Regions from separate parts of the Dactylosporangium sp. CA-233914 genome, predicted to be linked through region 2. Evidence: riboswitches for the same ligand, from Rfam matches in the RefSeq annotation. Region 2 holds a riboswitch; each other region holds the start of a gene.
What was found. A riboswitch is a leader RNA that binds a small molecule or an ion and turns the genes downstream of it on or off. The one in region 2 is predicted to bind cyclic di-AMP.
Positions count from the first base shown of each region.

Region 1: linked by a shared signal. The riboswitch ahead of ACQPY0_RS57555 (coiled-coil domain-containing protein) and the one ahead of ACQPY0_RS44975 (C39 family peptidase) in region 2 are both predicted to bind cyclic di-AMP.
Region 3: linked by a shared signal. The riboswitch ahead of ACQPY0_RS28365 (hypothetical protein) and the one ahead of ACQPY0_RS44975 (C39 family peptidase) in region 2 are both predicted to bind cyclic di-AMP.
Region 4: linked by a shared signal. The riboswitch ahead of ACQPY0_RS07095 (NlpC/P60 family protein) and the one ahead of ACQPY0_RS44975 (C39 family peptidase) in region 2 are both predicted to bind cyclic di-AMP.

Region 1 covers NZ_CP192030.1:12,843,805-12,851,133, forward strand. The annotation lists gene ACQPY0_RS57535 (BTAD domain-containing putative transcriptional regulator) at 1-1,949, shown strand, start outside; gene ACQPY0_RS57540 (hypothetical protein) at 1,972-2,214, opposite strand; gene ACQPY0_RS57545 (hypothetical protein) at 2,443-2,787, shown strand; gene ACQPY0_RS57550 (glycoside hydrolase family 19 protein) at 2,998-4,113, opposite strand; cyclic di-AMP (ydaO/yuaA leader) riboswitch at 4,370-4,522, shown strand; gene ACQPY0_RS57555 (coiled-coil domain-containing protein) at 4,532-5,554, shown strand; gene ACQPY0_RS57560 (exopolyphosphatase) at 5,624-6,586, shown strand; gene ACQPY0_RS57565 (App1 family protein) at 6,704-7,329, opposite strand, start outside.
Region 2 covers NZ_CP192030.1:10,170,110-10,177,438, reverse strand. The annotation lists gene ACQPY0_RS45005 (apolipoprotein N-acyltransferase) at 1-1,244, opposite strand, end outside; gene ACQPY0_RS45000 (TetR/AcrR family transcriptional regulator) at 1,228-1,803, opposite strand; gene ACQPY0_RS44995 (DNA-3-methyladenine glycosylase) at 1,973-2,581, shown strand; gene ACQPY0_RS44990 (cupin domain-containing protein) at 2,648-3,109, opposite strand; gene ACQPY0_RS44985 (Ig-like domain-containing protein) at 3,113-4,243, opposite strand; gene ACQPY0_RS44980 (hypothetical protein) at 4,310-5,158, opposite strand; cyclic di-AMP (ydaO/yuaA leader) riboswitch at 5,613-5,762, shown strand; gene ACQPY0_RS44975 (C39 family peptidase) at 5,774-6,625, shown strand; gene ACQPY0_RS44970 (transglycosylase domain-containing protein) at 6,632-7,329, opposite strand, start outside.
Region 3 covers NZ_CP192030.1:6,347,951-6,355,279, reverse strand. The annotation lists gene ACQPY0_RS28385 (FAD-binding and (Fe-S)-binding domain-containing protein) at 1-836, shown strand, start outside; gene ACQPY0_RS28380 (enolase C-terminal domain-like protein) at 826-1,905, shown strand; gene ACQPY0_RS28375 (TIGR03618 family F420-dependent PPOX class oxidoreductase) at 2,054-2,491, opposite strand; gene ACQPY0_RS28370 (NADPH-dependent F420 reductase) at 2,998-3,654, opposite strand; cyclic di-AMP (ydaO/yuaA leader) riboswitch at 3,893-4,036, shown strand; gene ACQPY0_RS28365 (hypothetical protein) at 4,292-5,098, shown strand; gene ACQPY0_RS28360 (hypothetical protein) at 5,133-5,273, opposite strand; gene ACQPY0_RS28355 (GAF domain-containing protein) at 5,311-7,230, opposite strand; gene ACQPY0_RS28350 (condensation domain-containing protein) at 7,325-7,329, shown strand, end outside.
Region 4 covers NZ_CP192030.1:1,543,474-1,550,802, reverse strand. The annotation lists gene ACQPY0_RS07110 (hypothetical protein) at 1-407, shown strand, start outside; gene ACQPY0_RS07105 (hypothetical protein) at 1,253-2,272, shown strand; gene ACQPY0_RS07100 (DUF5753 domain-containing protein) at 2,595-3,413, shown strand; cyclic di-AMP (ydaO/yuaA leader) riboswitch at 3,653-3,814, shown strand; gene ACQPY0_RS07095 (NlpC/P60 family protein) at 3,852-4,760, shown strand; gene ACQPY0_RS07090 (methyltransferase domain-containing protein) at 4,825-5,607, shown strand; gene ACQPY0_RS07085 (Rv0361 family membrane protein) at 5,662-6,075, shown strand; gene ACQPY0_RS07080 (sigma-70 family RNA polymerase sigma factor) at 6,145-7,068, opposite strand.

The DNA of each region.
Region 1 (7,329 bases), 2.7 Mb from region 2:
AGGCGGTGGCGACCGCGCTGGGCGTCGGCCGACTGGGCCGGCTCGGTACCGTCGAACAGCTCCGGGCCCGTCTGCTCGGGCGGTCCGAGACGCTCGTGCTCGACAACTGCGAGCATCTGCGGGAGGCCTGCACGGCGCTGATCGAGGCCCTGCGGACCGGGCGGCCGGACCTGCGGGTCGTGGTGACCAGCACCCAGCCGCTGCACCTGGCGGGCGAGGCGGTGCTGCGGCTGGCGCCGCTGCCGCTGGTCGATCCGGACCGGGCGACGCCGGAGGAGCTGGCCGGCAACGCAGCCGTGCAGCTGTTCTGGTCCCGGGTCGACGGCGCCTGGCACGACGGCACGCTGCGGCCCGACGCGGCGCGGGTGATCGCGCGGATCTGCCGCAGCGTGGAAGGGCTGCCGCTGGCGATCGAGCTTGCCGGTACCCGCAGCTCGGTCCTCAACGCGCAGGAGCTGCTCGGGCGGCTGGCCGACCAGATGACCGTCCTCGCCGACCGGCGGGCCGACGGCGACCGGCACGGCTCTCTGCGGCGGGCGGTGTCGCTCAGCGTGTCCCTGCTCGACGCCCAGGAGCGGGCGCTGTTCGCCGCGTTGTCGTGCTTCGTGGCGCCGTTCACGCTCGCCGCCGCCGAGGCCATGCTCGAGCCGGGACACCGGGCCGGTGCCCTCGACCTGATGCACGGCCTGACCGACAAGTCGCTGCTCACCGTCGCGATCGGCGAGGAGGAGACGACGTTTCGGATGCTGGAGCCGATTCGGCAGTACGCCGCGCAACTCCTCGAATCCGATCCCGGCGCGGCCGAGGAGACGCGGCAGCGGCACGGGGCCTACCTGCTGTCGCTGGCGGGCGCGGCGGCGGCGCAGCGACGCGGGCCGCTGCGCCAGCGGTGGCAGGCCCGGCTCGACGCGGTACAGCCCGACATCGACGCCGCGCTCGACTGGGCTGTGCGCACGCAGCAAACCGATCTGCTGTTCCGGCTGACCGCCAGCGTCTGGTGGCGGTGGGCGGACACGCCGCGGGTCGGTTTACGCTACTTCCGCAGGATCTTCGCCGATCCCGCGATCACCGGGTCGGCCCGGCCCGAGGCGGTGCTGCCGGCGCTGTTGTCGGCCGCGGTCGTGGCGTCTTATGTCTCAAACCCCGAGGCGATGCGGTACGCCCGCCGAGCCCTGCTGACCGCCGAGGAACTCGGCGACACGCCCGCCATGATGCGCGCGCTGCAGCACATCTCCGACATCGCCTACGAGCAGGGTGATCTCGACGAGGCGGTGGTGACCGGCACCGAGGCGTGGCGCATCGCCCTCACCACGACGGACCCGTACGCACAGGGCCGGTGTCGGCTCACCATGGCCTACAACACCCTCGCCATGCTGCGGCTGCCGGAGACGATCGGGCACGCGTCGCAGGCGATCACGCTGTTCGTCGACGCCGACGACGCGGTCGCGCGGGCCGAGGCTCAGCTGGTGGTGGCCGAGGCGACGCTGCTCGACGGCGACGCGCAGACCGCGGACGTCTTGTTGAGCAAGGCGTTGCCGGTACTCTCCGGACCCGGCGCCGAACTCTCCGGCGCGCGGGCGGCGAGCCTGCTGGCGTGGGCCCGGCAACGGGCAGGCCGTCCGGCCGACGCGTCCGCCCTGATGCGCGAGTCGTTCGACCGGCATCTCGCCGTCGGCCACCCCTGGAGCGCGGCCCACGACCTGGACATCGCGGCCGGCGTGCAGGCCCTGCGCGGGGCCCACGGCCGCACAGCCGCACTGCTGGCGGCCGCCGCGACGGTACGCGCCGAGGCGGGCCTGGTCGCGGTCGAGCGTGACGTCGCCGTGCGCGACAAGCTCGACCGCGCCTGCCGCGAACGACTCGGCCCGGCCGGCCTGCGCGCGGCCGACGCCGAGGGGCGGTGGCTCGACCTGCGCTCCGCCGCCGAGTTCGCCCGCGCGATCGCCTGAGCCGGCCCTGTCCGTTGTCGTGTCAGTTGTCGTGGCCCCACCACTGATTGGGATCCACGGAGTTGGGCACCTCGAGCGAGGGGCTTTGCGATGTGGTTTGCGCGGAGCCGTGGCTGGCGGGGCCGAACGTCGCCGGGTCGAACCGGCTGGCCGTCGCCGCCGGGGCGAGCAACGCCGGCAGCACCGCGGCCGCCGCTGTGGCGACCCCAATGGCGATGATGCGGCCCCACCGCCGCAGCCTTCTTCGATCGTCGTCGTTTGCCATGCTGTCTCCCCCCATGCCTGATCCGACTCGTAGGGTATAGCCGCGTCCGCTGCCGGTGGATCCCCTAGATCCTTCAGGCTTTCTTCAGGACTGCCTCATCGACCCCGGCTAACGTCCTCGCGACCAGGAAACATCGGCATACATGGGTGGCGTTCCGACGGGGGATTTCGCCAACCGAGTGTGTCGTGGCGAGGTTTCCGCAACCATTTCGGCACGGGGAGAGGCCTGATGCGCAGAAAGCTCCGACGTACCGCCGTGACCACGTCCGCCGCTGGGCCGGACGGTCGCGCGGCAGCGAAGTCCGCGCCCGGGACGGCACGCAAGCGAAGCGTCATCCGCGCGGCGGTGGCGGCGACCGCGCTCACGGGTGCCCTGCTGGCCGTGACCGCCACGCCGGCCGCGGCGGCGACCATCAAAGGCGGTGTCTACGGCGGCATCCTGACCTGCCAGATTGAGGGGATCAAGAACGTGAACTCGGGCTGGTGGCGGAGCTACTACTGCGAGCCGGTCACCATCAATGGACCCTTCGGGTCTCATCTCTACGCTTACCAACTCTGGGGCTACACCAACTGAAGTGTCACGGCAACCGCCAGGGCGGCGACGCCCTGGCGGTCCGCGCCGAAGACGCGCCGGCGTACCTCGGTCGCAAGCGGGTGGCCGGGCAGCGTGGCTTGCGCTCGGGCCGGCCTACCCGGGCATGGCGCGCGTGTTTCCGTTCGGCGTCGGAAACGCCTGGCGGCGGCCCCCACACCCCGGGAGGGCCGCCGCCAAGGAGGGAGAAAGTCAGCAGGACAGGGAGCCGGCGCCGACGCCCACGCCGAGGATGCCGACGAAGCGCTGGTACGCGGCCACACGGCTCTGGACCTGGGCCGGGTTGCGGCCGCCGCACTCCAGGCTGCCGTTGATGCTGCGGATCGTCTCGCCGAAGCCGGCGCCGTTGACCATGGCGTTGTGCGGGGTCATGGTGCCGGGGCCGCTCTGGGTGTTCCAGTACCACAGGGCGGTCTTCCAGGCCACGGCCGAGTCGGTCTGGACCAGGTTCGGGTTGCGCAGCAGGTCGATGCCCAGGGCGTCACCGGCCGCCTTGTAGTTGAAGTTCCAGCTCAGCTGGATCGGGCCGCGGCCGTAGTACGCCGCCTGGCCGGCCGGGCAGCCGTAGGACTGGCTGGTGTCACAGTAGTGGGGGTAGTTCGCGGTGTTCTGCTCCACGATGTAGATCAAGCCGCCGGTCTCGTGGTTGACGTTGGCCAGGAAGGCGGCCGCCTCCTGCTTGCGGGCCGCGTCCGAGCCGGTCTTCGCGAAGCCCGGGTACGCCGAGAGCGCGGCGACCAGGCCCGAGTACGAGTAGAAGGAATTCCGGCTCGGGAACATCTGGTTGAACTGAGCCTCGCTGACGACGAAGCTGCCGTTCGAGGGAGGCGGGGTGGTCGTGCCGCCACCGCCACCGCCACCGGAGCCGGAGCAGGTGTACGGGTCCCAGTACCAGGTGCTGATCACCGGGCTGTACCCAGGATTCTCGTGCTCGGCGATGTAGAACTTTCCGTCGGTGAACTTGACGATGTCGCCAGTCACGTAGTTGCGGCCCTGCACCCACGCCGGGAAGCTGCACGCGCCCGTGGTGCCGGTCTGGGTCGGCGGCTGCGGGGTGCTGCCGCCACCGCACGAGCCCTGATCCTGCCACACGCCGCTGGTTCCGGGCGGGGCCTCGTTCTGTGTCCACCACTTGGCCTGGTAGTTACGGCCATTGTGCGAGGCCGTCATACCGCCGGTGTAGACCGCTGAGGCCTGCCACGCGGCGGCGCACGAGGCGGCGGACGCGGGCAGCATGTTGAAGACCGCGACCACCCCGCCCACGACGGTCACCGCGGCGAGCATCGCCAGCAGGCGCACTCTCGACACCCTTGATCACTCCTTCGGTCCATCATCTGACCAGCTCATAGGACCAGTCGGAGACGCCCTGGGGAGCGAACATCATCATTTTATGAAGAATATTTACGGTACCGTTGAGGCTTCATCGATCCCAAACCTCCGATATGATATGGGTCACTTTCGGCCGATACCAGGATCTTCGGACAAACGGCGCGGTGCGCGATTTCTGCGCCCTGGGTACAGTGACCCACGGTCACGTCCACGAGGGCACCGCCCCCGGTGCCGGGCGTGGCTGCCGCCCAATCGCCGCACCGTGGCGAGCCGGGGACCCACCGTTACGTTGGGGTGAATCCGCCCTTCCTCCCAATCGGAGGGGTGGTAGGGGTCGTTCCGTCCCGAACCCGTCAGCTAACTCGGTCGGCGGCCGACGGAAGGAACAACGAACCAGATGTCATCACGACATCCCTACCGGCGCGCACTCGTCGTGCTGCTGGCGGCAATCGTGCTCGGGGGGCTCGCCGCCGCGCCCGCCGCGGCCGAGCCCGGTGGCGACACCGGCGACGAGGGCTCCAGCGCGAATCCGACCCTGGGCTCGGTGCTGGAGGACAGCACGCGGGCCTGGTCCGAGGCGAAGGAGAAGTTCGACGCCTCGGTCAAGCATCAGGGCGAGCTCACCGCGCAGCTGCAGGCCACCGAGGCGCGCCTGGCCACGGTGCAGGAGCAGGTGGCGGCGATCGCCGTCGCGGCGTATCGCACCGGGCCCCTCACCACGTTCGCCGCGCTGATGGACTCGGGCAGCCCGGACAGCTTCGCCGAGCGGGCCGGCTCCATCAACCAGATCGCCCACCACAACGACAACCTGCTCCACGAGCTCAAGAAGCTCAAGGAGGACCAGGCCGCGCAGAAGAAGGCGCTCGACGACGAGATCGCCTCGCAGCAGCAGCAGGTTCAGACCATGGAGCAGAAGAAGAAGGACGCGGAGAAGGCGCTCGCGCTGGCCGGCGGGCCGAGCAAGGGCTTCGTCACCGCCAACCTGCCAACGGCCACCGCAGTGCCCCGCACCGCCAGCGGGGGGCTGCCCAAGGAATCGTGCAACGTCAACGACCCCACCACAACCGGCTGCATCACCCCGCGCATGCTGCACGCCATGCAGGAGGCGCAGAAGAGCGGCTTCAAGCGGTTCGTGTCATGCTTCCGCCCGAGCGGGCCGTACGAGCACCCGAAGGGGCGCGCGTGCGACTTCTCGGTACAGACGAAATCCGGATTCGGCGGGGTCGCGTCCGGTGACGACTTCGTCTACGGCAGCACCCTGGCGGCGTACTTCGTGAAGAACGCCAACCAGCTCGGCGTGATGTACGTGATCTGGTTCAAGCAGATCTGGACGCCCGCCGTCGGCTGGCACCACTACAGCGGCGTCGCCGGCGATCCCTCCAGCGACCACACGAACCACGTGCACCTCTCGATCCTGTAATCCTCACGTCTGCGGGCGGCCGGTCGATAGGGGAACCGTCGACCGGCCGTTTCTGCGAGGGGATCTGCAGTGAAGTACCGTCTCGTGACCCGCAGCGACTTCGACGGACTGGTCTGCGCGGTGCTCCTGCGTCACCTCGACCTCATCGGCGACATCACGTTCGTGCACCCCAAGGACGTCCAGGACGGCCTGGTCGAGGTCGGCCCGACGGACATCCTCACCAACCTGCCGTACACCCCCGGCGCCCACCTGGTCTTCGACCACCACCACTCCGAGACCATCCGCGCGGCCAACCTCCAACACGGCCAGGCCACGAACCACGTGATCGACGCCAAGGCCCCGTCCGCGGCCCGCGTCATCTACGAGCACTTCGGCGGGGCCGAGCGCTTCCCGGACGTCTCCGACGAGCTCATGGAGGCGGTGGACCGGGCGGACTCGGCGCAGTACGACATCACGGAGATCCTGCAGCCGACGGGCTGGTCGCTGCTGAACTTCCTCATGGACAGCCGCACCGGGCTGGGGCGCTTCCGGCAGTTCCGGATCTCCAACTACCAGCTCATGATGCAGCTGATCGACGCGTGCATCGACCACCAGGACGTCGATGCGATCCTGGCCCTGCCCGACGTCGCCGAGCGGGCCGAGCTGTTCCGCGAGCAGCAGGACCTCTTCGTCGACCAGCTGCGCCGCGTCTGCTCGACGCACGGCGACGTGGTCGTGGTCGACCTGCGCAACGAGGAGACGATCTACGCGGGGAACCGCTTCATGGTGTACGCCCTGTTCCCCGAGGCCCGCGTATCGATCCACGTCATCTGGGGAAAGCAGAAGCTCAACACCGTGTTCGCGGTCGGCAAGTCGATTCTGGACCGCAGCTCGCCGACCGACATCGGGTCGGTGATGCTGCAGTACGGCGGGGGTGGGCACCTCGCCGCCGGCACCTGCCAGATTCCGCACGACCAGTCCGAACGCGTCCTGCGCGAGCTGATCGACAAGGTGGGCGCGCCGATGAGCTCAACGGCCGGCGGGCGCCATTGAAGCCGACGCCTTTGCGAGAAATGCCGCGAGATCCGTGGGCGCTCCGCTGTTCCAACACGGTAACACACCCGGAAAAGTTGGATCTATCAAAGTGTCCGAGCGTATGCAGAGCATAACTCAGAGGATTTCCGTGTCCCGCAGCAGGCGCCACAGGCCGGCGCCGTCGGGGGCGGAGAGCCAGCGGCGGTCGTTCGGCGGGAAGCGGCGGGGGCTGCCGGCCACGCCCGGGACGGCGCCGGCCAGCACCGCCTGGGTCGGGGAGAGGTGCCGGATCGCCACCGCGGCGATGCTGTCGGGGTGCTCGGCGGCGAACTCGGCGTAGATCTCGGGGTCGTGCTGCCCGTCGTCTCCGACCAGCAGCCAGCGGATGTCCGGGAACTCCTCGGCGAGCCGGGTCAGCGATGCACGCTTGTGGGCCAGGCCGCTGCGGAAGAACCGGTCCGGCTGCGGGCCCCAGTCGGTGAGCAGGAGCGGGCCGGCCGGGTACAGGTGGCGGGACAGGAACCGGGTCAGGGTCGCGGCGACGTTCCAGGCGCCGGTGGACAGGTAGAAGACCGGGGCGCCCGGGTTGGCGTTGACCAGCCGCTCGTACAGCACCGCCATCCCCGGCACCGAGGCCCGCGCGTGCTCGTCGAGGACGAACGTGTTCCACGCGGCCAGCAGCGGCCGGGGCAGCGTGGTGACCATGACCGTGTCGTCGACATCGGAGATGATGCCGAGGCGGGTGGCGGCCGGGTCGATCA
Region 2 (7,329 bases):
AGCCCGTTGCGCCCGGCGCGGGCCACCGATGTGCCGCTCTCGATCCCGCGGACGATCGCCATCCGTCCGTGCAGCCATCCGTCGGATCCCATGTCCCAGGCCGGCGCGAGCAGGATCGACGCATCGGCGTTGCGGTCCTGTCGGACCAGGCCGGGAAAGTCGAGGTCCTTGCAGACGATGAGACCGAGGCCGCCCGGCAGCACGACGGGCGGTCCGTCGCCCTCGGTCAGGTCGCTTTCCAGCCCCGGAATGAGATGGTGCTTGGTGTAGGTCACCGCAGCGCCGCCGGTCGCGGGAAACGCGACCGCCACGTTGGTCGCGGTGCCGCCCTGCCGCACGGTGGCGCCGACGACGATGGTGACGTGCCGCTCGGCCGCCAGCTTCGCGAGGGGATCGGCGAGCATCGGCCAGGTCCGCTCGTCGGTGTCGAACACCTTCTCCGGAAGGACGACCACCGACGCACCCGCGTCCGCGTAACGCCCGATCTGCTGCTGGTATGTGGTGAGCTGTGCCTGGCCGTCGGCGGTATCGGGGCCCAGTTCGGCATCGATCGGTCCGCCGAGCACCGCGACCCGGATCGTGGGACCGGTCTGCGGGGCGAGGAGCCGGACCCCCCAGTACCCGCTCGAGACGGTCAGGATCACGGCCGCCGTCCCGATCACGCGCAGCCGCCGGCCGCTCGCACCGGGCGCCGCGAGTGCCGCGATCGCGGCCGGGAACCAGGTGATCAGGAAGGTCACCCCCCATACGCCGGTGACGGCGGCGACCTGCAGCACCGGTCGTACGTCGGCCTGGGTGTAGCCGAGGCTGAGCCAGGCGCCGTGCGGCTGACTGACCGAGATCAGGTACTCGCCGGCGACCCAGACGACCGGTACCGCCAGCATCGCCGATATCGGCCGGTTGCGCCGTACGAGCGCCCGGAACAGGACGGTCGAACCCGCGGCGAGCTGCGGGTAGAGGGCGAGCACACCGATCAGGACCGGCAGCGGCATGCGCAGCGGACCGGCGAAGTACGACCACAGTCCGCTCTGCCCGGCGATCCACGCGACCGCGGCCGCGCCGGCTGCCCAGCCCCAGCGCACCCGGGGCGCCAGCAGGAGGACGGGCAGCAGCGCGAACCAGGTCAGCGGGGCGATCGGATGGAGTCCGGTGCCGAGGTACGCGCACACGCCGGAGCCGAGTGCGGCAGCGGCTGCGAGGAGCGCGGATCGGGTACGGGACGCCGGTTCACTTGCTGATGCCATCGAAGATCCTCCTCAGGCTGTCGTGGCACAACGCGCGAAACGCGTCGTCGGGGATGCCGATGCGGCCGCCGTGCCGCAGCGCGACGAGTCCGTGCAGCTGCGCGGCGAGGGTGAGGGCCAGGCCGACCGGATCGTCGTCGCGCAGCACGCCGCAGCGCATCCCGTCGGTCAGCGCCTCGACGATCAGGTTGACGGTCGGTGACTTCCCGGCTGCGAAGTCGCCGGGAAACTGTCTGGCGCCGGGCCGGGGCGCGGTGAACATGTAGTCGTACAGGCGCGGCCGGGCCAGCGCGAAGTCGATGAACAGGTCGGCGATCGCGACCAGGTCGGCCAGCGGCTCGGCCGCGCGTTCCCGGCCCCGCCACTGCTCGGCGACTTCGTCGAATGCCACCGCACAGACCGCCTCCAGCAGCGCTTCGCGGCTCGGGAAGTGCCAGTACGGCGTCATCGGGCTGATCCCGCACGCCGCGGCGATGCTGCGCATGCTGACCGCGCCGGCCCCCTTGCTCTCCAGGATCTCCCTGGTCGCGGCCATGATCTTCGCCCTGGTGCCAGACACTTTTACACCGTAAGAGCGGCGGCGCTGCCGATCACTCCGGCTGGCCCCCGTAGCGATGCTGAGGCTGGCCGGAGATCGCCCTACCGCAGAGCTCGCCGTCTATCGATCAGCGACCCGCCGCGGCAACTCCGGCTGGCGGGAAAGGGGGCTTGTGGCGTTTCCTGGTCCGGTGACGTATCCGTGGCTCAACGCGCCGGCCGCCGACATCCCGAACACTGCCCGATCCCTGCTTGGCTGGCGCGTCACGGGAAACGGGGTCACGATCCGCCTGACCGAGGTCGAGGCATACGCCGGAACCGGCGAGGACCCGGCGTCGCACGCCCATCGCGGCCCGACGCCACGGTCCAGGATCATGTTCGGGCCGCCAGGGCACGCCTACACCTACTTCGTGTTCGGAGTCCACTGGTGTCTGAACATCGTGTGCGCGCCCGAGGGGGAGGCCGCCGCCGTGCTGCTGCGCGCCGGCGAAGTGGTCGAGGGGGTCGATCTGGCCCGCAGCCGGCGCGGCGACGTCGCGGCGCGCGAACTCGCTCGGGGACCGGCGCTCCTGGTCATCTCACTGGGAGTCGGCCGCGACGCGTACGGCACTTCGATGATCGATGGCACCGGGCCACTGATGCTGCGACCACCAGCCGAACCGGTGCCGGACGAAGCGATCTCGGCAGGCCCGCGCGTCGGTGTCGCGAGCGCGCACGACATGCCGTGGCGGTTCTGGCTCACCGGCGACCCGACCGTCAGCACGTACCGCCGGCACGTGCCGCGCCTGCGCCGGGCGTGACCGGCCGCTCCGCGAAATCCGCCGGTGCCGGGCGCGAAACGCCCGGCACAAGCGGATTCGAGCGCGTCACCAGCAGGCTTCGCGGGACGGGACGCGGTCCTCGTCGGGGAAGCGGATGGCGGCGGACTGCGGTGGGCGGGCGTACTCGCTGTCGGTGACCTGGTCGCCCCACTCCGTCTCGGGGCCGTCCGGGTCGGTCTCCTGGGTCGAGACCATCGCCACGAAGGTCGTCGGGCCCGCGCCGTGCCAGTGCCACTCGCCGGCCGCGACGACGATGGTGTCGCCCGCGCGGACCTCGTGCACTGGGCCGCCGCGGCGCTGGACCCGGCCGATGCCGTGCAGGACGTGCAGGACGCGGCCGTACGGGCAGCGGTGCCAGGCCGTGCGGGCAGCGGGATTGAACTGCGCGTGGAACGTGGCCATGTGGGACGGCTCCATGGCCGTCACGTCGCGGCCGATCCACGCCACGCCCGAGTAGCGCTGCTGCGGCGCCGGGCGGCTCGTGCTGGGAGTTCGGATGACCTCCACTGCTCATGCCTCCTTCTGGTAGTCGGGCCAGGACATGTTCCAGGCCGTCCACCCGTCGCCCGGGTCCAGGCCGACCTCGGTGTTGCGGGTGGTGACCGGGTCGCCGACCAGGACGTTCTCGTAGAGCCATCGCGCGTTGTCGGTGGAGACGTTGGTGCAGCCGTGCGAGACGTTGCGCACGCCCTGGTCACCCACCGACCAGGGAGCGGCGTGGATGTACTGGCCGCCCCAGGTGAGTCGCATCGCGTACTGCACCGTGGTCGTGTACTCCGGCGTTTTGAACAACGCCGTCGGCTCGCGGGACATGATGACCGTCGTGCCGCTCGACGACGGGGTCGAGGACTTGCCGAGGCTGACCGGCATCGTGCGGACGAGTTCGTCGCCCGAGTGCACCTGCAGCTGTTTCGTGGCGTTGTCGATGTCGATCGTGAGCTTGCGGCCGATGGTGACGGTCGCGGTGAGGTCCTCGTCCGCGTGCCCGTCGCCGATGGACACGCCGTTGAGGGCCTTGCGAGCGGTGATCTTCGTGCCGGGCTGCCAGTAGTGCTCGGGCCGGTACATCACCTGCTTGCCGCCGAACCAGTGCCACGCGCCGGGCTGCGGCGGATCGCTGGTGACGAACAGCCGCTTCACGACGCCCGCCCTCGACGCCTCCGGCACGTCGGAGCCGAACTCGACGACGATGGGCATGCCGACGCCGTAGGTCCCGCCGTCGGCGAGCATCAGGTCCGAGTTGACGGATTGCCCGGCCGGCTTCGCGACCGTGGTGAAGGTCGTCTCACGGGTGACGGGTTTCTTGTCGGCGCCGACGGCGGTCACCTTGGCGGTGTAGGCGGTGTTGTACTTGAGCGCCGCCGCCGGGACCCACGACGAGCCGTCCGGTCGCAGGGCTCCCGCGACCGGCTGCCCGCCCGATTCGGCGAGCGAGATGGCGGTGACGTTGCCGTCGGTCACGGTGGTACCGATCTCGGCGCTGATGGGGACCGTCTTGTCGCCCGCCGCCGGGGTGATCTGCACCGCCGCCGGTTTCGGCGGCGGTGCGGTCGTCCGGGCGCCGGTGCGCGGGGAGTCGTGACACGCCGACAGCGCGCCCGCGAGCGCGAGCAGCGCGACCGATGTTCGTAATGTGCGCATACGGGCATCGTCGGCCGCGGCCGGGCGAGGCCGTGGCGACTCTTGGGTGAACCCGCGTAGGAGCCCTTACATCGTGGCGTCGGCGATCTGGTTGGCGAGGCCCTCCCACTTGGCATACGCGTACGGGAACGCCGAGCGCTGCACCATCTGCGCCGCGACGGTCACCGCGTAGTCGCCCCAGCCGGGGATGCTCAGCAGCGCCGCGTAGAACCGGCGCGCGGACTCGTGCGGGTCCATGAGCTGCTTGACGGATCCCCAGTTCGGCCGCTGCTGGAACAGCCCGACCGAATCGTAGTCGTACCCGACCCCCTCGTTGGGGTGGTTCAGCGAGTCCGGCAGGTTCGCGTTCGCCAGGTTCCGCAGGTGGCTCTCCTGCAGTGCGGTGGCGAGCGCGACGACGGCGGCGCGCTTGGGCAGCCGCTCCCGCACGGCCACGTCGACGATCGCGATCGCGTTGTTCATCTCGGCCCGGGACAACCCGCCGACTGGATCGGCCCGCCGTGCGGCCGCCGGCGCCGGCACCGCCGTCGTCGCCGCCGGGGTTGGGGCGCTCTGCGCGCGTTCCCGGCCGCGGGAAGCCGCCCCGGGTGCGGACCGGCCGGCGCCGGGCTCGGCCGTGGCCGTGGCTGCGGCCTCGGCGGCCACGACCCCGGCGGGCCGCGCGCCGGTGCTCAGCGACGCGGAGACGCCGAAGGTGGCCAGCGCGAAGGCCGTCACCAGCGCGGCGCCGCGCAGCAGCGGCGGCGCGGCGGCTCCGCCGATGCCATCCCGGATCAGCGGCGGCCTCAGGACGCCCGGCAGGTTGCGCTGGAGGCTGAGCGGGACTGTGCGTGAGAGGGCGCGCTGGATGGAGCGTGGGAGGGCGCGCTGGCGGAACTGGTGCGCCCGCGAATGACGAGGTCCGCTGTTCGGCATCCGGCGACAGTAGGGCCGGGGTTAAACACGGGTGATTTTGGGCATGAGAATAGGCCCTCCGGCGCCCTGCGGGCGGGCGGCCCGGCGGCTCTCACCTCGGACACGTGCGAGTTGGCGGCTTTCGTCCGGAATGTGCGCCGCCCGGCGGCTCGCATCTGGGATTCGCACCAATTGCCGAAATTCGTCCGAAATGCGGGCGGGGTCGGCGGCCCCCGTCCGGGATGCGCACGCCTCGCCGAGCCGGTGGCGGCGACCGCGCACCGTGCCCGGGTCATCACGGAGAGCGTGCGAACGGCGAGGCGAACGGCGACGTCCAGGCGGGGTGCTTCCCGGCGGCTGAGGGCTGGGCGAGCCGCCCGCTGGCCGTTTCACCCAGGGGGTGAAACAGGCCCTGACCGGCACGTTTAGCTTCGTCGAAGCCGCCCGGACCGTGGTCGTCCAAAGGGATGACGCCGCGGCGGTACCGCTGAGTCGTGCGTGCGTACGAGCCGGGGACCCAAGTACCGCCGGGGTGAATCCGCGGGGCCGAACCTAGGCCCCGCGGTAGGACGAACTTCCCGTCCGAACCCGTCAGCTAACCCGGTAGGCGGCTTCGGAAGGAGGCGAGGTACGCCCATGTACCTCTACAGATCCCGCCACCTGCGCCGCATGGGCGCTCCTGGGCAGCGGCGCGTGCGCGTCGCCCTGGCCTCGGCCGCCGTCGCGGCCGCCGCCGGGATCGGCATCGCCGCGCTGCAGGAGTCCCCGCCGCCGGTCAACGCGCAGACGGTCGCCGCGGAGGCGACCGGCCTGGTCAGCGAGTCCTCGGGCCCCGTCAAACGCCAGGATCAGGCCGCGCAGGGCAACCGGCAGGCCCCGGGCCAGGTCACGCAGGGCAAGCAGGCCCAGGCCACGCCGGGGGCGAAGGCGACCCAGACCCAGAGCCAGGCGGCCCCGAGCGCGAGCCCGGCGACGCCGGCGGAGAAGGACCTGACGTACCAGTTCGCGTGGCAGGAGAACTACTACTTCTGCGGCCCCGCGGCGACCCGCATCGCGCTCACCGCGCGCGGGCTCACCCCCTCGCAGTCACAGGTCGCGCAGAGCCTCGGCACGACCGTCAACGGCACGAACTCGTCGCAGGACACGGCGCGGGCGCTCAACCAGATCACCGGCACCAGCTTCTACTCGGCGCACTTCATCGCCGGTCAGACCGCGACCGACGCCGACGTCGCCGCGCTCAAGCAGGCCGTCCTGCACGCGATCACCCAGGGATACGCCGTCGTGGCGAACATCGCCGGGTCCACTGTGGACGACTCCGGGCACTCGCACTCGTACTCGGGCGGGCACTACCTCACGATCGTCGGGTATCGCGACAACGGCGACACCGTGAAGATCGCGGACCCGGCCGACGCGATGGGTGTCGGCTCGTACACGCTGAGCACGAAGAAGATGGCGGACTGGATCGCACAGCGCGGGTACGCCGCGTAACCGTAGTTACGTCGAGCCGAGCGCGCGCGCCCGGCTCGGGGCCGGGAAGCCCTGCGCGGATTGACCGCGCAGGGCCGCGACCATCGTCTGCGCGACCGCCTGGTTGACCGAGGAGGACACGCCGCCGCCGACATAGTCGTTGGGGTTGTCGGCGTTGGCCGCGATCCCGGCGGCGGCCACCTGCGGGGTGAACCCGACGAACGTCTCCGTCGCGTTGTTCTCCGAGCTGCCCGTCTTGCCCGCGACCGGCCGCCCGCCGAGGATGCCCGACACCGCCTCCGCGGTGCCGCCGTCGCACTTGCCGTAGGCCGAGCCGCGCCCGACGGGGCAGCGGGCGGCGTCGGTCGCGGCGGCCGCCACGTCCGGGTCGACCACCTGCCGGCACTGGGGGTTGGCGGCGTTCACCGGGCGGCCGTCGGGGCCGGTGACGGACAGCACGGGCAGCGGCTCGCAGTACAGGCCGCCGGCGGCCACGGCCGCGTAGGCGTTGGCGAGGTCCAGCGGCGTGGTCGAGGAGGTGCCGAGGGTGAACGAGCCCCACTCGTCCTTCGTCGCCAGCCCCGCGTCGTGCTCGTCGCGGAACTTGATGCCGAGCTGCTGCGCCATGTCGATCACCCGCCGGAGGCCGACCTGCTCCTCCAGCCACACGAAGTACGTGTTCACGGACCGGCCGAACCCGGTCCACATCGTGCGCACGCCGTCCA
Region 3 (7,329 bases), 3.8 Mb from region 2:
CGCCCGCCCGCATCGACCGCTGGCTGCGCCGCCGCCGGCCGCGCGGGACCGGCGAACGCGGCAAGGTGCTGCTCTTCCTGGACTCGTTCACCACCGCGTTCGCGCCCGCCGTCGCCGCCGCGGCCGTCGGGGTGCTCGAGGCCGCCGGCTTCGAGGTGGTCGTGCCGCCCAAGACCGTCTGCTGTGCGCTGACGTGGATCTCGACCGGGCAGCTCGGCGTCGCCGAACGGGTGCTGCGGCGGACCGTGAGCACGCTCGCGCCGTACATCCGCGAGGGCCTGCCGATGGTGGGCCTGGAGCCGTCGTGCACCGCCGTGTTCCGCTCCGACCTCGGCGAGCTCTTCGGCCGCGACCAGGACGCCGACCGCCTGGCCCGGCAGACCGCCACCCTCGCCGAGCTGCTCACCGACCGGGCACCGGACTTCGCACCGCAGCTGCCCGGCGGGCCGGAGGCGATCGTGCAGCGCCACTGCCACCAGCACGCGGTCCTCGGCGCCGACGCCGACCGGCGGGTCATGGCGGCGATCGGCGTGCGGGCGGAGGACCTGGACTCGGGCTGCTGCGGCCTGGCCGGCAACTTCGGCATGACCGAGGGCCACCGCGAGGTGTCGCTCGCCTGCGCCGAGCAGGCCCTGCTGCCGGCCGTGCGCACCGCGGACACGGGCACGCTCGTGGTCGCCGACGGGTTCTCCTGCCGCACCCAGATCGAGGACGCGCACACCGGCCGCCGCGCCGTCCACCTCGCCGAGGTCCTCAACGCGGCGGTGCACGGCACGATCCTGGGCGCGTATCCGGAGCGGCGGATCTCCCACCGGCCCGGCGATCGTGTCCGCTGAGGTCCGGTCGCTGCGTTGGGCGGCGTACCGCATCCCGACCGACGGGCCCGAGGCCGACGGCACCCTGGAGTGGGACGCCACCACCATGGTCGTCGTCCACGTCGAGGCGGCCGGCGGCACCGGCCTGGGCTGGACCTACGCCCCGGCCGCCGCCGGCCGGCTCGTCGAGGAGCTGCTCGCCGCCCACGTGGTCGGCCGGTCCGCGTGGGACGTGCCGGCGGCGAACGCGGCCATGGCCCGGGCGGTGCGCAACGCCGGCCGCCCGGGCGTGGCCGCCACCGCGATCTCCGCGGTCGACGTCGCCCTGTGGGACCTCAAGGCCCGGCTGCTGGGTGTACGGCTGGCCGCGCTGCTCGGCCCCGCCCGCGACACGGTGCCGATCTACGCCAGCGGCGGCTTCACCACCTGGGACGACCGCCGCCTCACCAGGTGGCTCGACGAGCACGCGGACATCCCGCGCGCCAAAATCAAGATCGGGGGCGAGTCCGAGGCCGCGGACCTGCGCCGCATCCACGCCGCCCGCGAGGCGCTCGGTCCGCACCACGAGCTCTACGTCGACGCCAACGGCGCCTACACGGCCAAGCAGGCGATCCGCCTCGCCGCCCGGTTCCCGGACGTGCGCTGGTTCGAGGAGCCGGTCTCCTCCGACGACCTCGACGGCCTGCGCCGCGTCCGGGCCGCCGTCGCCGCGGACGTGGCGGCCGGGGAGTACGGCTACGACCTGCAGTACTTCGCCCGCATGGCCGGCGCTGTGGACTGCCTGCAGGCCGACGCGACCCGCTGCGGCGGCATCACCGAGTGGCAACGGGTCGCCGGGCTCGCCGCCGCGAACGGCCTGGAGCTGTCCGGCCACTGCGCCCCGGCCCTGCACCTCGACGCCGCCCTGGCCACGGCGAACCTGCGCCACCTGGAATACTTCCACGACCACGCCCGCATCGAGTCGATGCTCTTCGACGGCGTCACGGCCCCGCAGCCCGGCGGCGTCCTGCGCCCGGACCTCGACGCCCTCGGCCACGGCCTGACACTCAAGACCGCCGTCGCCGAACCGTATCTGGTCGCCGCGGGCTGAACCCCACGACCGCGCGCGACGCAGAACGTGGTCTACATCTCGTGGATGCGAAGTACACAACGCCGCTCGGTGATGAGGTCACCGTCCTGCGCGACGCCTCGCTTGCTCAACCGGGCTCGTCACCCCCGCCTCCGGTGCCGAGCCCGGCTCACGTGCCGTACACCCGGGCCGGGTCGAGCAGCACGACCGTGCGGCGCTGCTCGGCCATGACCCGGTCGTACTCCTCCCAGTCGTCGTGGTTGCCGCCGGCGGCGGTGAACACCTCGCGCAGCAGCAGCCGCAGCCGCTCGGCGTCGATGCCCGTGGCCGGGTCGTCCGGGCCGATGAGGGTGGCCGGCCCCTCGACGGTGGCCCACTCCCAGCCGGACCGGGCCGTCACCGTCAGCCGGGGCCGGGCCCGCAGGTTGGCCAGCTTGACCGGGCCGTAGGTGACGAACCCGAGCACCGTGCCACCGCCGGCGGGGTGCGGCAGGAGCCCCGCGTTGACCACGGAAGCCTGGACGGTGCCGTCGGCCCGGACCGTCGAGACGACGACGAGCCCGTGTTCCCGTGCGGCGAGCGAGGCGAATTCCTCCAGCGTCGTCATACACCCGAGTTTAGGCCCGCGCGGCGAAGCAGCGTCGCCGAGGCCGTCTGCCCGGTGTCGCGGACCGGCCGGTGCGTCAACGACACCGACGGCGACTTCGCGGCGGTGCTGCGACGGGCGCACGCAGCGGCGCGCGCGGCTCTCGAGGGCGGCGACCTCGGCCGCGCGCGACGGCGGGGGCCGGCTCGAGGCGACCCCGCTGCTGTTCCAGGTGGCCGCGCGGGGCGGCGCGTGCCCCAAGCGGAGCCGGCCGAAGACGCCGCTCGGCCGGGCGCAGTCGGCGCAGACGAAGGTTTACGACCGCCGCGACCTCGATCGCGTCCTGGCCGCGGCGGCCGCCGACCGCGGACCCGGACCCCGGCTCGACGTCAGCCTCAACGACCGCCGCTTCGGCCCGCAGCGCTCGTGGACTCGCCGCCGGGCGCGCTGCTCCTCAACGTCGACGGCTCCGACGAGGCCGTGGCCGAGGCGCTGCTGTGGACGATGGAGGAGATCTCGGTGAAGGCTCAGGAGCGCCGCGCCTCGGCGAGCCGCGCGCGGATGATCGCGGCCGTGGCCGGGGTGCTCTCGCCGTACGGCTTGACGTAGACGGGCTGGTCCCGCTCGGCGCGCCAGCTGTCGGCGAGCGGGCCCGCGTCGACGGTGTCGTAGCCGATGGCGTCGAAGAACGCGGTCACGGTCGCCTTCGCCGCGGCGTCGTCGCCGGCGATCGGCAGCGCCGTGCGGTCGGGCGTGCCGGCGGGGCGGCCCAGCTCGGCGAGGTGCTTGAACCAGATGTTGTTGAAGCCCTTGACGACTTTCGCGCCGGCCAGGTGCTGCTGCAGCAGCCCGCTGGTGGTCGCGGTCGCGTCGTCGAGCCGCGGGAACCGGCCGTCGCGGTCCGGGTAGTAGTTGTTGGTGTCGACGACGATCTTGCCGGCCAGCGGTTCGGCGGGCACGTCCCGGTACGCCTTGAGCGGCACGGTCACCACGACGATGTCCCCGGCCGCGGCGGCCTGCGCCGGCCGGGCGGCGCGCGCCTTGGGGCCCAGCTCGGCGACGAGGTCGGCGAGCGTTTCGGGGTCCCGGGAGTTGCTGAGCACCACGTCGTGGCCGGCGGCGACGGCCAGGCGGGCCACGGTGCTGCCGATGTTGCCGCTGCCGATGAATCCGATCACTGTCATACCCCTGCCCAACCCACCGGCTCGGTCGAGCATTCCGCGCCGCCGGCAGTGTGACGCGCAGCCCATCACTAACATCGAACAACATAACTTCGATCAACGGTACTGTCTGAGCGAAGTCGCAGGTCGCCGGGGTGCACGCCGCACTCCGGCAGTTCCGATCGAGGGGTTCACCTGCGTTTGAGAAGCGGCTATGGTCATGGGGCTCGCCGCGACTGATCGTCACCGTTCCGGGTGACGGCGCGGCGGCCCGCCGAGTCGTGCTCGAACGAGCCGGGGACCCAAGCACCACTGGGGTGAATCCGTGCGGCCACGCGCCGCACGGTAGGGCGATCCTCCCGCCCGAATCCGTCAGCTAACCCGGTAGGCGGCATCGGAAGGAGCAGCGCATGCACGCCCTCGCACGGCGCCACGCCTCGGCACACTACCCCGCGGATCCGCCGGCACGCCCGGATCGCCGCCCCATCGGCTGACCCTCCGGCCCGACCGCAAAGCCCCGACCAACACCGTCCCTAGTGGACGGTCGATGGCGCATTCCCCCGTTCCGTACCGGCCCCTGCGGGCCGGAGTCGAAGTCTGTCGAGGTTTCCCGTGCAGTACCCCGAGCAACCGAACCGTCCGTACCGACGGAGGCGCGCCCGTGCCGGCCGATGAGACCAGCGGGCCGCGGCACCTGCGGCGCAACCCGCACGGCCGGCACTTGGCCGTCCGCCGGGGCATCGGCCTGTACTCGGCGGCCGCCGTCATCGCCTTCGCCGTCGTCGGCGCGCTGCTGCTGTTCTCCTCGCACGGCCCCCGCACGCTGACCGTGGCGGAGTCCGGGCCGTCGACCCAGCGCGGAGACGACCGGTCGGCCGACTCCGACCGCCGCGCGTCCCGCGGCGAAGAACGCACCGGCGACGCGCCCAGCCGGCAACCGTCGCCAACGGCGAGCGCCGAGGCGAAGCCGTCACCGGCGCAAACCACGGCGCAGCCGCCGCCGAGCACGACCACCGCCGCGCCCTCGCCAAGGGTCATCGCCGCGGTCGGCGAGCTGACCCAGGCCGAGATGAACAACGCCGTCACGATCATCCGCACCGGACAGCAGCTGGGCCTGCCGAGCCGCGCGTACGTCGTGGCGATCTCCACCGCGCTGCAGGAGAGCCACCTGCACAACCTCGCGAACTCCAACGTTCCCGAGTCGCTCAACCTGCCCAACGAGGGCGTGGGCAGCGACCACGACTCCGTCGGGCTGTTCCAGCAGCGGCCGAACTGGGGCACCGTCGCGGAGCTGATGAACCCGGCGGAGGCCGCACGCCGCTTCTACAACGCGCTCGTCGGGGTCGACGGCTGGCAGCAGATGCAGGTCACCGTGGCGGCGCAGACGGTCCAGGTGTCGGCGTTCCCGGACGCCTACGCCAAGTGGCAGGCGCTCGCCGAGCAGGTCGTGACCGCCGCCGCGCCGTGAGCCGCCGACGGGCCCTGGACGACCGGTGCACCCGTCACAGGTCGCCCAGGGCCGTCAGCGACGACTCGACGCAGTCGGCGACGCTGCAGGGCATGCCCGAGATCACGTCGACCGAGACGGTGCTCATCTTCGACGAGCTCGCCACCACCCCGAGGCGGGGCTGAGCAGTCCCCACGCCGGCATCATGCCACCTTCGATCAGGGCGCCCCGGCTCAGCCGAGACGGGCCGCCGCGGCGGCGATCGTGGCGGAGTCCAGGGGCAGCGTGGCCTCGACGTGCGTGCCCTCGCCCGGCGGGCTGGTGATCGTGATCGACCCGCCGAGCGCCTGGACCCGGTCGGCCAGGCCGATGAGGCCTGCGCCCCGCGCCGGATCGGCGCCGCCCACACCGTCGTCGCTCACCGACAGGCGCAGCTCGCCGCCGTTGGTGTTCGCCTCGATCCGTACGTGCGAGGCGCGGGCGTGCTTGGCCGCGTTGTCGGCGGCCTCCACCGCGATACAGTACGCGGCGTACTCGACCGGCTCCGGCGGCCGCTCCCGCAGGTCCAGCCTCAGCTCGGCCGGCAGGCCGCCGCGGCGGGCGAGGACCTTGAGGGCCGGGCCCAGGCCACGGTCGGACAGGATCATCGGGTGGATGCCACGGGAGATCTCGCGGAGGTCGTCCACCACCGCGGCGAGCCGGTCGGTGACCGCGGCCAGCTCCCCGTGCGCGTGCGGCAGCTCGGGCGGGATCCGCTCGTCGGCGGCGCGCAGCCCCATCGCGACGGCGATGAGCTGCTGCAGGACGCCGTCGTGGAGGTTGCGTTCGATCCGCCGCCGGGCCTGGTCGGCGGCGACCACGACGCGGGCCCGGGAGGCGGCCAGGTCGGCGCGGGCCTGGGCGTTGGCGACGGTGGTGGCGATGAGCTCGGTGGAGTCGCCGAGGCGCTCAGCCGCCTCGGCGGCCAGGGGCCGGTCGCCCGTGACGGCCGCCGTGACGACGCCCCAGAGGCGGCCCTCCACGATGATCGGCGCGCCGACGGCGGCGCGGATGTTGCTCGCCCGGAGGCGGGCGGCGAGGGGGCCCACGGCGCTGTCGTAGTCGTCCATCCGGGCCGGCTGACCCGACCGGTGCACGCTCGCCGCGATGCTGTCACCCTCCAGCGGCACCAAGGCGCCGACCGGAATCCGGATGCCGTTGGGTCCCCACGCCGCGACCACGGTGCCCGCGCTGTCGTCGTAGCGCACGATGTGCACGTCGTCGGTGCCGATGAGCCGCCCGATCTCGGTGGCGACCGCGTCCAGCGCCTCGGCGGGTGAGGCGCCCTGGGCGACACGCACGGCGACGCGCCGCAGCGCGGCCTGCGTGCGGCCGTACCTGACCAGCTGCGCCACGCTGCGCTGCGTCGAGGCGCCCATGGCGTTGAGGGCGCGGGCGAGTCGGCGCGCCTCGCCCGCGCCGGTCGGCGGGACGCGGGCGTCCAGCTCGCCGTGTTCCAGGCGGCCGGCCATCGCCGCCGCCCGGCGGATCGGCTGGACGACGACCCAGTTGAGGTACGCCTGGACGCCCCCGCAGAACAACGCCGACGCGGCCACGCCGGCGACGACCCCGACCACGGCCGTGCGGGCCAGCGTGCCCGCGCGCCGGTCCTGCCGCGCGGCGAGCCGCTCCTCGGCCGCCGCCAGGTTGTCGAGGTCGGCGCGCAGCACGGCGACCCGGCGGTCGCCGTCGCGCAGGACCGGCCCGCCGTCGGAGCGGCCGTCGCGCGCCGCCTGCAGGGTCGGCAGGGCATGGTCCTGCACGTACGACCGGCTGTCCTCGCGAAGCCGCCTGATGAGTTCCGTCTGGTGCCGCTCCCGGGCCTGCTGCTGCAGGCCGCCGAGGCGGTCGGTGAACCGGCCGTGCTGGGCCGACCACGACGTCAGCAGGGCCGGCTCGTGGCTGACCAGGTAGCCGCGCTCGGTGCGGTCCAGGTCCAGCAGCTGCCTCTCGGCCTGCTGGGTGTCGGCCCGCAACCGGTCGGCGCGGGCGGCGAGCCGGGAGGCCTCGCGCTGCTCGACGACCGCGGCGAGGACGACCGCGGCCACGCCCGCCATGAGCACCAGGTACAGCACACACCAGGCGGCTGCCCGCGGAACCAGTCCCACCCGCATCACGCCACGTTTCCCCGTCCGGCGAGGAGTATGACGGGCGGGGCCGTACACTTCCCGGCGTCGATGCGTCGGGGGTGAGCCGGGGAGGGCCGTCGTGCC
Region 4 (7,329 bases), 4.5 Mb from region 2:
TCAACGCCCGCTGGAAGCCGCTCTACGAGGCGGTCGTGCCGGGCGCCCTGCGCTACCTCGAGTCCCTGCCGACGCCGGTCGAGGTCACGCCGGTGCGCGACGCGCTGTGCATGATCGGGACGCTACCGGTGAAGATCAATCCACACTTCGGGCTGCGCTATCCGGACGGCCGCGGGGAGGCCGTGCGGCTGCACTTCGACGAGGAGCCGCCGCAGGACGAGGCGGCCGTGGCGACGCTGCACCTCATGGGGCGGCACATGGATCTGGTGCTGCCCAACGCCACGGCGGTGCTGGTGGACGTGCGGCGGGGAGAAGTGCTGCGGCAGAACCCCTCGGTGAAGGGCGATGAGGTCGAGCGGTGGCTGGCCGGGGAGGCGGCGGCGTTCTCGGCCATGTGGGCGGCCTGAACCCCGGCGAAAGGGACTCCCGGGAAGGCCACGAGGTGCGGACGGGGTGCGCGGCCGGGCCGTAACACCAACCAGAGCTTTACTCGCCCCCCGAAGTGCGGAAGCGGGCGCGATTCGCCAGCCCCCCGGTTGTCGCGTCCGCTTCCGCATTGGGGCCATGAGTGACCGCGAGCAGACCGGCGCCGGCGGCCAAGCCAAGGGCACGCTGAGAGCGGCGAGCCTGGCCCGGCATGCCTGCGAGTTCGGCCGGAATTGTCCGCACCCGAGCGCGGCGAAGTGCGGCATTTGCAACAGTCTTCAGATACCGCAAGGCCCGGTCATGATCTTTCGGTGATCATCCCGTCACACATCGACGCCGGCCGGTGCTAGGTTGACCGCATCGCGCAGCGCAGCGACCTGCGAGAACAGCGAAGAACACGAAGAGCAGAAGAGGTGCCATGTCGGAGGGCCGGCATCATCGGCGTCGCGACGACGACCACACGCCCGACGGGATCTACGTCCCGCCCCCGCGTGAGGCGCCCCGACCGCCCTCCCCGTGGGCCCCTCAGGCCATGAGCACTCCCCCACCGGCGCCGGCTCCGGCGGGCGCCCCCACGGACACCGCACAACCGTCGGCGTGGGCCGGACGCTCCTCCCCCTGGGCACCGGCCGACGACGACGAGTACTCCGCGGAGTACAGGGAGGAAGAGCCGTATGCGCCGGCGGAGGACGTCCCCCCGCCTCCGCCGGCGCATACGGCCGCCTCGGCCCGCCGGGCGTGGCGGCCAGCGCCCGCACCGGCTCCCCCGGCGCCGCCGCGCGAGCACAGGGCCGGGTCAGGCACGAAGCTCTGGATCGCGGCCGGCGTGAGCATCGTCGCGCTCGCGGTCGGGGCGGGCGTCGCCGTGGGGCTCAACCTCGCCTCCCGCAGTGGCGGCACGAGCCAGGACGAGAGCGCCGGCGGCGGCGCCGGGGCCACCTGCGGCGGGCGCGAGGTGCTGCGCGTGTCCGTCACCCCCGAACTCGCCCCGGTGGTCGAGCAGGCCGCCGCCGACATCGGCGCCAACCCGCCCGGCGGCTGCCGGCTCATCGCGGTCACCGCCCAGGACACCTACGCCGGCGGCGAGGCCTGGATCCCGGCCACGGCCGCCTGGGCGCGCCTGGCCAAGTTCGACTACGCGCCCGACCCGGTGCCGCTGGCCCGCACGCCCGTCGTGATCGCCGCGCCGAAGGCGTTCGCCCAGACGCTCGGGTGGCCCGAGCACCCGCCGGCCTGGGCCGCGATCGCCGCCGGGCTGAACAACGGGCAGGTGCCGAAGCTCAGCATGGGCAGCCCGCTGCGCGACACCGCCGGGCTGCTCGCCGCGATGGAGGTCCAGAGCGCGATGGCCCGCACGACGACCGACCCCGGCATCGCGCAGACGCGGGCGCTGTCGGTGCGGGCCCGGCTGGCCGATGCCGAGGCGGAGCCGGCGAAGCTGCTGGAGCGGATGGGGCAGCAGAGCGACGCGGGCCGGGCGCTGCGCGACGTCGGGCTGTTCACGCTCACCGAGCAGGACTTCTGGAAGTACCAGCAGAGCCGCCACCCGGTCGCGCTGGCCGCCCTGTACCCAACCGACGCCATCCTCGAGGCCGACTTCCCGCTCCTGCTCACCCCGAAGGCGGCCGCCGACGGCGAACTCAAGGCGCTGGCCACCCGGCTGGCCGACCGGATGCACGCCAAGGAGTTCGCGCCGGGTCTGACCAGCCGGGGGCTGCGGCCGGTCGGCGGCGACGCGGCGCCCAGCGGCGACGGGCTGACCGCGAAGTACCAGGCGTCGATCGACCTGCCCGACAACGTGGCCGAGTGGGCGTCGACGTGGGCGCAGCACCGGCGGCTGGCATAGCACGCGCCGCTGCTCGTGGCCGCGTCCGCCGCGATGAACGACCAGGTGCACGACCGCTCCAGCGTGTCGCGGCGTGAGGCGATGCGGCAGATGGCGTCGGCGTTTCTCGCGATCGGCCACGGTGGCGACGCCGGCATGACCGTCCTGCGCGAGACGGCGGCCAGGCCGTCGCCTCCACCGGCCCGGGCGACCTCGCCAGCGCCATGGCCAAAATCTTTCTCGCAGCACACGCCTCCAGATAGGTGCATCTGCCGCAATCCGGGTAGACACCAGGAGCCCTCGACTGGGGCGATGCCATGTGTACGCGATTGGGGTGATGGCCATGAGCGGGCCTATCGTGGGCAAGCGCCGCCTCCGAGCCGAGCTACGACGGCTGCGGCGCGAGCGGGAGCTGACCCAGGATCTGGTGGCCGCCGAGATGGAGTGGTCGCTGTCCAAGCTCATCCGCATCGAGAACGGCACGGTCGCCATCTCCGTGAGCGACCTGCGCAGCCTGCTGGCCTACTACCGGGTCCACGACCCGCGGACGGTCGACGAGCTGCTCGAGCTGGCCCGGGCGGCGAAGCGGCGGATGTGGTGGGACGAGTACCGCCCCACGCTGCCGGCACAGCTGGTCACGTACGTCGGCTTCGAGGCGGAGGCGGCCCGCGTCGGCGAGTGGGCGCCGATCATGTTTCCGGCGCTGCTGCAGACCCGGCGGTACGCCCACGCGACGTCCGAGACCGAGTCGGAGCGGCGCGTGGAGTTCCACGCCCGCCGGCAGGAGGAGCTCTTCGGCCGCGAGGAGCCGCCGCGCCTGCAGGCGCTGCTCGACGAGTCGGTGCTGCGCCGCAATCCGGTCCCGGGCGACGAGGCGCTGCTGGTCGACCAGCTGGAGCACACGATCGAGATGGCGCAGCGGCCGTACGCCGACGTCCGCGTCGTGCCCCTCAACGCCGGCTACCACCCGGGGTGGGAGGGCGACTTCGCGCTGCTGGACTTCGGCGCCGACGACGGTGTGCTCTACCGCCAGCACCTGCTGTGGGAGGAGCCGGAGCTCATCGCGATGTACCGCGGTGCGCTCGACCGCCTCACCGAGCGGGCCCTGTCGCAGGAGGCCACGCTCGACCTCATGCGGCAGGTGGCCGGCGAGCTGAAGTAGCCCGGGAGGGGCCCCTCGGCGAGGGGCCCCGGCGGGGTCACAGCTTCTCGTCGCCGGGCTTCGCGTCCGTAACCGTTCGGTACCAATGTCACGGCCTGAAACGGGGGGCCAACCGGCGGTAATCCGGACTTTTAGGGTAATAGATATCGATCGGGACGCACGCCTTTCGCCTGGCGGATGCTCACGTTAAGTTAGGCGCTGGCCTGCTCGGCAGTTCGTCATCCACCCCGGATGACACCGGGCAAGCGCCGCCGAATCGAGTTCGAGCGCACCCTCCCCGGGCGCGCCCATCGAACCGGGGACCCATTCATCTGGGGTGAATCCGCAACGCTGCGGTAGGGCGCTATCTCTTCTCGCCCGAACCCGTCAGCTAACCCGGTAGGCGGTCGGTGCATGAAGGGTCTTTCCTTGTCCACTGGACATCGTGCCCGCCGGTCGGTGCTGCGGACCCTTGTGATCGGGTTCATCTCACTCACCGTGCTCGCACCCGCCACGGTCGCACACGCCGACCCGACGCTGGCCGAGATCCAGGCCCAGCTCGACAAGTCGAACGACGAACTCGAGCACACGGTCGAGGCCTGGAACAAGATCAACTCCGACCTGACCGACTCCCAAACCCGGGCGAAGGCGCTCGAGGACAGCGTGACCAACGCCAATGCCGGCGTCGAGCAGATCGCGATCGCCGCGTTCAAGACCAACGGCAACCTGCGCAACCTCAACATGGTCCTCAACGCGACGTCGTCGGGCTCGCTCATGGACCAGCTGTCGATGCTGCAGCAGATCACCCATCAACAGCAGAAGAGCATCGACGACTACAAGGCCGCCAAGTCCAAGATGGACGAGACGATCGCGGCGCAGAACACCCAGAAGGCCGATCTCGAGAACCAGCGCAAGAAGATCGAGGGCGACCTCAAGAAGCTCCAGGACCTGCAGCGGAAGGCGACCGCCGCGGGCGCCAAAAAGGTGAGCTACAACAGCGTCAACGCGCCGCAGGTCGACGACGCCACGCGCCAGAAGGTCATCAACTTCGCCTACGCGCAGCAGGGCGAGCCCTACCACTGGGGCTCGGCCGGCCCGGACTCCTGGGACTGCTCGGGGCTGACGATGATGGCCTGGAAGCAGGTGGGTGCGAATCTGCCGCACGTCGCCGCGGACCAGTGGAAGGTCGTCCAGCACATTTCCGCGTCGGAGGCCCGACCCGGCGACCTCGTCTTCATGAACAGCCTCGGCCACGTCGGCATCTACGTGTCGCCCGGCCGGATGATCCACGCCCCGCACACGGGCGACGTGGTGAGGGTGGCCAATATCAGCGGCAGCGTCTACGGATACGGCCGCGTAAAGATCTAGGCCCCTGACGACGATATGAAGGGCCGCGGACCGCAACGGTCCGCGGCCCTTCATCATTGGGGCCATGGCCTCCTGGGATCCGCAGCAGTACAACCGCTTCGCCGACGAACGCGCCCGGCCGTTCCGCGAGCTCGTCGCCCGCGTCCCCACCACCGCGGCGGTGGCCGTCGTCGATCTCGGATGCGGCCCGGGCGCGATGACCGCCACGCTCGCCGAGCGCTGGCCGGACGCGGCGATCCTGGGCCTGGACTCCTCGCCCGCGATGATCGAGGCCGCGAACGCCTTCGCGACGCCGCAGCTGCGCTTCCAGCTCGCCGACGCCGGGCAGTGGAGCCCCCAGCGCGGCTCCCTCGACGTGATTGTGGCCAACGCCTCGCTGCAGTGGGTCGGCGAGCACGAGCGGCTGCTGCCGCTGTGGGCCGCTGCCCTCGACGACGGCGGCACGCTCGCCTTCCAGGTGCCGACCGCGAAGTTCGACCCGGGCCTGGACGAGGTCGCGACCGGGCCGCGCTGGGCCCCGCTGTTGTCCGGCGCGCTGGGCTCCACCGGGCCACGGGCCGCCTCGCCGGTGCTGAGCCCGGAGGAGTACGTCCGCCTGCTGTCGGCCGCCGGCCTGGCCGTCGACGCGTGGGAGACGACCTACTACCACGTGCTACCCGGCGACGATCCGGTGTTCGAATGGTTCAAGGGCACCGGCCTGCGCCCGTACCTCGACGCGCTGTCCGGCGACGACCTCGAAGCGTTCACCACGGAGGTGAAGGAGCACCTGCGCCGGCGGTACCCGAACGAGCCGTTCGGCACGATCATGCCGTTCCCGCGCCTGTTCGTCGTCGCACACAGGTCATGACCCGCGTCGGGTGGTTTACATCGCGCGTCGCCGCGCGTTCCTAGGCTGGCGCGCGTGAGTAAAACCCTGAAGATCGTCATTTTCAGCGTGATCGGCGCCGTCGTGATCTGCTGCGGCGGCGGCTCGGCCGCGTTTTTCCTGGTCCTCAACTCCTCCACCAAGGCGCCGAAGGCCGCGACCGGGGACTTCCTGAGCGCGCTCGAGGGTGGCAACAACCAGGCCGCGTACAAGCTGCTGTGCGCCAGCACGCAGAAGAGCTACGGGCCGGAGACCTTCGAGGCGTACGTCCAGAAGAACCAGCCGGTCTCGCACGACCTGGACTGGGGCGGCTCCTACTACAACAGCAACGGCCACGAGACCGCGTCGATCTCCGGCACGGTCACGTACAAGAACGGCGCCTCGAACAGCCACGAATTCTCGCTGGTCAAGGAGAGCGGCTCGTGGAAGGTTTGCGGCAATCCCTACTAAAACGCGTCGAAAAAGCCCCAGGTCCGCACCGACCTGGGGCTTTGCCGTCTCTGGGGGAATTCTTCGTCGTTACGCGGCCTGCAGGCCCTCGGCGCGGGCCAGCTCGCGCAGCCGGCCGAGCGCCTGGATCTCCAGCTGGCGGATCCGCTCACGGGAGAGCGAGAACCGCGTCGCCACCTCGGTCAGCGAGTGCTCACGGCCGTCCTCGAGGCCGTAGCGGGCCCGCATGATGCCGGCCGAACGGTCGTCGAGGTGGTTGAGCAGGCCCTCGATCCGCTGCCGCTCCAGGGCGGCCAGGACCACTTCCTCCGGCGACGGGGCGTCGGAGTCGGCGACCAGGTCGCCCAGGTTGGTGTCGCCGTCGTCACCCACGGGGGTGTCGAGCGACACGGTGTCCTGGGACCAGCGCATCAGCTCGTGCACCCGCTCGACCGGCACGCCGAGCGCGGTGGCCAGCTGCTCCGGCTCCGGCTCGTTGCCCAGCTCGCGGGTGAGCTGCCGCGCGACGTTGCGCATCCGGTTGACGTCCTCGACGAGGTGCACCGGCAGGCGGACCGTGCGCTCCTGCTGCGCGATCGCCCGGCTGATCGCCTGGCGGATCCACCAGGTCGCGTAGGTCGAGAACTTGTATCCACGCACGTAGTCGAACTTCTCGACGGCGCGCACCAGGCCGGTGTTGCCCTCCTGGATGAGGTCGAGCATCGGCATGCCGGAGCGCACGTAACGCCGCGCGATCGACACCACCAGCCGAAGGTTGGCCCGGATGAACCGGTCCTTCGCCCGCTCGCCCTCGGCCACCAGGCGCTGCAGCTCGGCGGCGGTCACACCGTCGGGGATCTCCTCGGTGTCGAGCAGGTGCTCGGCGTAAAGCCCCGCCTCGACCGCCTTGGACAGCTCGACCTCAGAAGCGGCGTCGAGCAGCGGCGTGCGGGAGATCTCATGCAGGTACACGCCGACCAGGTCACGCTCCTCGGCGCCTGTGTCGGGTCGCATCTCCACTTTCACGTTCTCCACTTCGGGCCCCTCCCCGCTCCATCCTTCGCCTTCCCCGTTTCACCCTGCTAAAACGGGTGCCCCCCGGGTATGCCCCCTACACAACAGTCGAAGCGCCTTCCGAATTCCGCCCCCGGGGGCGATTCGGTGACGACCCCTGAGAGTTGCACCACTTACCTAGACGCTCGGGAGGCTGCCCCGGTTCGCTTCGGTTGCAACAAGTGATACGTGGTGTTCCTGCCCGTCAGACGCCTGAATTCG